Sporichthya brevicatena: one gene and its partner. Each later gene encodes a partner of the first gene's protein in a complex. Links are inferred from orthologs where the notes say so. Each region holds a gene or a part of one and is shown on either strand. Other genes may lie near its edges. The genes, in order: pcrA and uvrB.

The links.
Region 2: the proteins of pcrA (region 1) and uvrB are in contact, whole or in part, in a crystal structure (PDB 7EGT), measured with the Thermus thermophilus proteins. The link is inferred for Sporichthya brevicatena from one-to-one orthologs. Residues at the interface, in WP_096412145.1 of Thermus thermophilus: His654, Arg656, Phe657, Gln666, Asp668, Glu669, Lys680, Arg681, Leu682, Ser683, Lys685, Tyr686, Ala687; in WP_096411307.1 of Thermus thermophilus: Glu23, Leu25, Arg26, Asp27, Gly28, Glu29, Arg30, Phe31, Arg55, Glu326, Asp327, Phe328, Glu379, Ser382, Gln383, His398, Gly400, Arg401.

Annotation. Positions count from the first base shown.
Region 1 is NZ_BAAAHE010000010.1:123,115-126,508, reverse strand. Bases 223-3,305 are described here. They hold pcrA (DNA helicase PcrA), read right to left. Parts: upstream 2,941-3,305; coding sequence 505-2,940; downstream 223-504. Other genes in these bases: ABD401_RS07470 (hypothetical protein), read right to left, coding at 2,998-3,305; ABD401_RS07480 (ABC transporter substrate-binding protein), read left to right, coding at 223-486. Also shown: more of ABD401_RS07480, read left to right, coding at 1-222; more of ABD401_RS07470, read right to left, coding at 3,306-3,342. UniProt on the Escherichia coli protein: A helicase with DNA-dependent ATPase activity. Unwinds DNA duplexes with 3'-5' polarity. Translocates on single-stranded DNA with 3'-5' polarity. Initiates unwinding more efficiently from a nicked substrate than double-stranded DNA.
Region 2 is NZ_BAAAHE010000015.1:10,775-14,008, forward strand. What follows is about bases 71-2,993. They hold uvrB (excinuclease ABC subunit UvrB), read right to left. Parts: upstream 2,630-2,993; coding sequence 512-2,629; downstream 71-511. Other genes in these bases: ABD401_RS10210 (hypothetical protein), read right to left, coding at 71-492; ABD401_RS10220 (hypothetical protein), read left to right, coding at 2,762-2,993. Outside these bases: more of ABD401_RS10210, read right to left, coding at 1-70; more of ABD401_RS10220, read left to right, coding at 2,994-3,234. UniProt on the Escherichia coli protein: The UvrABC repair system catalyzes the recognition and processing of DNA lesions. A damage recognition complex composed of 2 UvrA and 2 UvrB subunits scans DNA for abnormalities.

The DNA of each region.
Region 1 (3,394 bases):
CTGCTCGTCGGCGAGGCGCTGAACCGTGGCCAGGAGGCCCGGGACGCGCTCGCGGACTTCGACCGGCGCGCGTCCGAGCTCGGGGACCGCCTGGGCCTCAAGGACGCCGACGCGACGATCATGCGCTTCCTGCCCGGGGAGACCCGGGTCTACGGGCCGGACAGCTTCTCCGGCAGCGTCCTGCGGGCCGTCGGCCTCGGGGCACCGGACCTGGCCTACGACCAGTTCGCGATCGCCCGGCTCAGCTCCGAGGAGCTCACGCGCGCCGACGCGGACATCCTCTTCACCACCACCTACGGCGCCGAGGACGAGACCACCCGCGGCGAGGTCACCCCGCTGTGGGGCCGGCTGCAGGCCGTGCAGAAGGGCTGCCAGTTCGACGTCGACGACGACACCTGGATGGTCGGCATCGGCCTGATCGGGGCGACGGCGATCCTCGACGACCTCGAGGCGAAGCTCAGCGAGGGCGACTGCGGCCGGGACTGACGCCCACCGACCCGCGGGTCAGAGCTTCTCGACCGGGGCGTAGCGGAGGAGCAGCCGCTTGGGTGCCCCGTCGCCGAAGTCGATGGTCGCCTCCGCCTTGTCGGCGACGCCGGCGGTGGCGACCACCGTGCCCAGCCCGAACGTGTCGTGGGTGACCCGGTCCCCCACCGACAGCGCGACGATCGGCTTGCTCGGCCCCGCCTGGGCCCGTCCGGCGGGCCGGGCGGCCGGTCGGGGCGAGCCCTGGGCCAGCGCCTGCAACGGGCTGCGGTTGGCGGTCCGCCGCCAGTCGACCAGGTGCGGCGGGATCTCCTCCAGGAACCGCGACGGCGGGTACCACTGCGGCGCGCCCCAGGCGCTGCGGACCTCGGCCCGGGTCACGTAGAGCCGCTCCTGCGCACGGGTCAGCCCGACGTAGGCGAGCCGGCGCTCCTCGGCCAGTTCGACCGGGTCGCCGAGCGAACGCATGTGGGGGAAGATCCCGTCCTCGCAGCCGGTCAGGAACACGACCGGGAACTCCAGGCCCTTGGCCGTGTGCAGCGTCATCAGCGTGACCTGGCCGCCGTCCTCGCCGTCGTCGGCACCACCGCCGTCGGCGTCCGGCAGCTGGTCGGAGTCCGCGACCAGGGCCACGCGCTCGAGGAAGCCGGCGACCGAGCCGTCCGGGTTCGCCTCCTCGTACTCCCGCGCGACCGCGATGAGCTCGCCGAGGTTCTCGATGCGGGTCTCGTCCTGCGGGTCGGTCGAGGTCTCCAGCTCGTGCAGGTACCCGGTCTGCTCGAGGATCGCCTCCAGCACCGTGGACGGCCCCGTGCCGGCCTCGACGAGCGTCGCCAGCTGGTCCATCAGGTCGTTGAACGCCTTCACCTGCGTCAGCGACCGGGTCGCGATGCCGTAGGCCTCCTCGCAGCGGCGCAGCGCCGCCGGGAACGTGATGCGCTCCCGGCTCGCGAGCGCGTCGATGCACGCCTCCGCGCGGTCGCCGATCCCCCGCTTGGGGACGTTGAGGATGCGGCGCAGGCTGACGACGTCCTCGGGGTTGGCGAGCACCCGCAGGTACGCCAGGGCGTCGCGGACCTCCTTGCGCTCGTAGAAGCGCACACCACCGACGACCCGGTACGGCAGCCCGACGCGGATGAAGACCTCCTCGAACACCCGGGAGGCGGCGTTGGTCCGGTAGAACACCGCGACGTCCCTGGGCTTCGCGAGCCCCGCGTCGGCGAGCCGGTCGACCTCGGCCGCGACGAACGACGCCTCCGCGTGCTCGTCCTCGGCGACCCAGCCGACGATCTTCTCCCCGTCGCCGGCGTCGGTCCACAGGTTCTTCGGCTTGCGATCCGGGTTCCGGGCGATGACGGCGTTCGCCGCGGACAGGATCGTCTGCGTGGAGCGGTAGTTCTGCTCCAGCAGGATCACGCGCGCGTTCGGGTAGTCCCGCTCGAACTCGTGGATGTTCCGGATCGTCGCGCCCCGGAAGGCGTAGATCGACTGGTCCGCGTCACCCACGACGCAGAGCTCGGCCGGCGGCAGTTCTGCCGGAACGTCATGTCCGTCCACGGCCTCCGTTCCGCCGACGAGTTCACGGACGAGGACGTACTGCGCGTGGTTGGTGTCCTGGTACTCGTCGACCAGCACGTGCCGGAACCGGCGCCGGTAGTGCTCGGCGACGTCCGGGAACGCCTGCAGCAGGTTCACCGTCGTCATGATCAGGTCGTCGAAGTCGAGCGCGTTCGCGGCGCGGAGCCGCTCCTGGTACATCCGGTAGCACTCGGCGTACGTGGTCTCGACCGGGCCGGTCGCGGTCGAGCTGTACGTGTCCGGGTCGATCAACTCGTTCTTCAGACCGCTGATCGCGTTGCCGATCGCCCGCGGCGTGAAGCGCTTCGGGTCGAGATTGAGGTCACGGACGACCATGCGCAGCAGGCGCTGCTGGTCGGTGTCGTCGTAGACCGAGAACCCGGACGTGAACCCCAGCCGCTTCGCCTCGAAGCGCAGGATCCGCAGGCACGCCGAGTGGAACGTGGACACCCAGTTCGGCGCGGCCGACCCGACCGCCTCGGCGACGCGCTGCTTCATCTCCCCCGCGGCCTTGTTGGTGAAGGTGATCGCGAGGATCTGCGAGGGCCGGACGTGGCGCACCGTGATCAGGTACGCGATCCGGCGCGTGAGGACGCGGGTCTTGCCCGACCCCGCGCCGGCGACGATCAGCAGCGGCGACCCGGAGTGCTCCACCGCCGCCCGCTGCTCCGGGTTCAGCCCGGCGAGCAGGTCCTCGGCCGTGGGCGCCGGACGGGCCGGCGCCTCCGCCCTCGACGGCACGGCCCCCGACGGCACGGCCCTCGACGGCTCCGGACCCGACGCCGGCTCAGTGCGCTCGGGCGCCGCGGCGGGCCGGACACGCTTCGCGGGCGTTCCCGAGCCGGGCATCGGGAGGTCGTCGAAAAGCGTGTCCATTGCTCTCACTCTAGGTCGCGGTGCGCGATGCGGCGGGGCCCGCACCGGCCCCCGGAATCAGGTCCAGGAGTAGGCGATCACCGCGTTGGCCGCGGCCAGCGCGAACGCGGCGAAGAACGCCGGGGCCGGAAGCGGGTCCTTCTTCCGCAGCGCGTGCGTCAGCCCGACGACCGTCAGCGCGACCAGCAGCTTCACGGCGACCTTCGTGTGGTTCAGGTCGCGGTCGTCGGCCTCGTTCACCCCGACCAGCGCCAGCCCGGTGAGGAACTGGATCCCGGCGGTGTGGAAGATCACCGGCGAGAACCGGCGGTTCCCGCTCATCACCTCGAGCAGGAAACCACCGAGCAGCACAGCCATGCCGCCCACATGCAGCACCAAGAGGATCGCCCGCAGCGCGTCCACCCGAATTCCCTTCCTCGGCAGTCGAACGACCCTATGCGGTCGCGCCGACACC
Region 2 (3,234 bases), on another replicon or contig:
GTCGTCGCTGTCGTCGGACGAGCTGCTGCTCGACGGCGAGGCCCCCGCCCCGGAGGCCGGGAACTTCTCCAGGTACGCGTCGCCCGCGTCCTCGACGACGTCGGCGGCCTTCTCGGCCTCGGCCTTGGCACCGGAGCCCTTGGCCGACATCAACGTCTTGAGGGCGGGGTCGGCGGTGTCGTAGGTCGCGGGGTCGTTGGCCTTCACCGAGCCGAGGATGGCTTCCCAGATCGTCAGCAGGCGTTCCTGCAGCTCCGGCAGCGCCGCCTCGTCCGACCCGAGCTTGGCGACGACGTCGTCGGCGTAGCGCTTCAGCTCGCGCCAGCCGTCGGCCACCTCGGACGCCGAGGCACGCACGTCCTCGGGCTTGAGGTTGCCCGACTCGGTCCCGACCTCGACGTCGCTGCCGACCGGGTCCTTGTCGTCTCCCCCGCACGCGGCCGCTCCGGTGAGCAGCGCCGCGGCCAACACGATCCCCGCCAATCTCCGCATTGGCGCAGCGTACGACAGATCAGGCCGACGACCCGGCTTCTCGCATGCCTCGCAACTCGCGTTTCAGTTCCTTGATCTCGTCACGCAGCCGGGCCGCGAGCTCGAACTGCAACTCGGCCGCGGCGGCGTGCATCTGGTCGTTGAGCTGCTGGATGAGGTCCGCGAGATCCATCGCCGGCATTGTCGCGAGATCGCCCGCGTGCTTGCCGGCCTCCGCCGACACCTTCGAGGACAGACCCGGCACCGGCGTCTTGCCGCGGCTGCGCTGGCGTCCGGCGCCACCGATGAGCTCGGCGGTGTCGGCGTCCTCGCGCGCGATCAGCTCGAGGATGTCGCCGATCTTCTTCCGCAGCGGGGTCGGGTCGATCCCGTGCTCGAGATTGTAGGCGACCTGCTTCGCCCGGCGTCGGTTCGTCTCGTCGATGGCCTTGGCCATCGAGGGTGTGATCGTGTCGGCGTACATGTGCACCTGGCCGGAGACGTTCCGGGCCGCGCGGCCGATCGTCTGGATGAGCGAGGTCCCGGAACGCAGGAAGCCCTCCTTGTCCGCGTCCAGGATCGCCACCAGGGAGACCTCGGGCAGGTCGAGACCCTCGCGCAGCAGGTTGATGCCGACGAGCACGTCGAACTCGCCGATCCGCAGCTCGCGCAGCAGTTCCACGCGGCGCAGGGTGTCGACCTCGGAGTGCAGGTACCGGACCCGGATGCCCATCTCGAGCAGGTAGTCGGTGAGGTCCTCGGACATCTTCTTGGTCAGCGTCGTGACCAGGACGCGCTCGTCGCGCTCGGCCCGGGCGCGGATCTCGTGGACCAGGTCGTCGATCTGCCCCTTGGTCGGCTTGACCACGATCTCGGGGTCGACCAGGCCGGTCGGACGGATGATCTGCTCCACCACACCGTTGGCGCGGCCGAGCTCGTACGGACCCGGCGTCGCGGAGAGGTAGACCGTCTGCCCGATCCGCTCGACGAACTCCTCCCACTTCAGCGGGCGGTTGTCCATGGCCGACGGGAGCCGGAACCCGTGGTCGACGAGGGTGCGCTTGCGCGACATGTCACCCTCGTACATCGCACCGATCTGAGGCACCGTCACGTGAGACTCGTCGATGACGAGGAGGAAGTCGTCCGGGAAGTAGTCGAGCAGCGTGTGCGGCGGGCTGCCGGCCTCGCGGCCGTCGATGTGCCGCGAGTAGTTCTCGATGCCCGAGCAGAACCCGACCTGGCGCATCATCTCGATGTCGTAGGTCGTACGCATCCGCAGCCGCTGCGCCTCCAGCAGCTTGCCCTGCTTCTCCAGCCGTGCGAGCTGCTGCTCGCACTCCAGCTCGATGCCCTTGATCGCGCGCTCCATGCGCTCCGGGCCCGCGACGTAGTGGGTGGCCGGGAAGACGTGGATGCTCTGCTCCTCACGGATCACCTCACCCGTCAGCGGGTGCAACGTCATCGCGCGCTCGATCTCGTCGCCGAAGAACTCCAGCCGGAGGGCGAGCTCCTCGTACACCGGGAAGATCTCGACGGTGTCGCCGCGCACCCGGAACGTCCCGCGCGTGAAGGCCAGGTCGTTGCGGGTGTACTGCATCGTCACGAGCTGGCGGAGCAGGTCGTCCCGGTCGATCTCGTCGCCGACGTTGAGGCGGACCATCCGGTCCACGTACTCCTGCGGCGTGCCGAGGCCGTAGATGCAGGACACACTCGCGACCACGATGACGTCCCGCCGGGTCAGCAGCGAGTTCGTCGCCGAGTGGCGCAGCCGCTCGACCTCCTCGTTGATCGAGGAGTCCTTCTCGATGTAGGTGTCCGTCTGCGGGACGTACGCCTCGGGCTGGTAGTAGTCGTAGTAGGAGACGAAGTACTCGACCGCGTTGTGCGGGAGCAGCTCCCGGAACTCGTTCGCCAGCTGCGCGGCCAGCGTCTTGTTCGGCGCCATCACCAGCGTCGGGCGCTGCAGTTCCTCCACCAGCCAGGCCGTCGTGGCCGACTTGCCGGTTCCGGTGGCGCCCAGCAGGACGACGTCCTGCTCCCCCGCCCGGACGCGCCGGGCCAGCTCCGCGATCGCGGCCGGCTGGTCCCCGGAGGGCTGGAACTCGCTGACGACGCGGAACGGGGCCGTACTCCGCTCGAAGTCCGTGGTGGGTCTCACGCGCCCACGGTACGTCGCCACACCGACAGAACTGGCCGAGCGGCCTTCCGATGTGCGAAGTTGCCCCGCTGAAGGCCGAGGTGCCGACCAAGCCCCTCCAACACACTCCACACGCCCACCTCGGAGGCCCCTATGCCCCTGCGTGCTGTTGGCGCTCGCGCCGGCGCAGCTCTGCTGTTCGGAACGCTGCTCGCGACGGCCGTCGCGCTGCCGCAGTCCGCCGTCGCCGGCGCGGCTCCGCCCGGCAACAACGGTGACATCAAGATCCACTCGGCGAGCACGCCACAGAACGCCAACAAGAACGAGCCGAAGCCCGACTGCCCGTTCTACATCGCGTTCTTCAACTTCGACCCGAACGACGAGGTCGACTTCGTCATCCACGACGGCCCGCCATTCCCGAACAACCCCAGCGGGACGCCGGAGTTCTCGGGCTCGGTCACGACCGACGCCAACGGCAACGCGCGCTCCGCCGACATCACGCTGCCGGACGGGGAGTACAAGGTCTACGCCGTCGAGAACGGCGCCGTCGGCCAGGGCTCGAAGCAGAAGCGGCTCACGGTCGAGTGCGCCGGGACCCAGGGCTCCACGCCGACCCCGACCCCCGC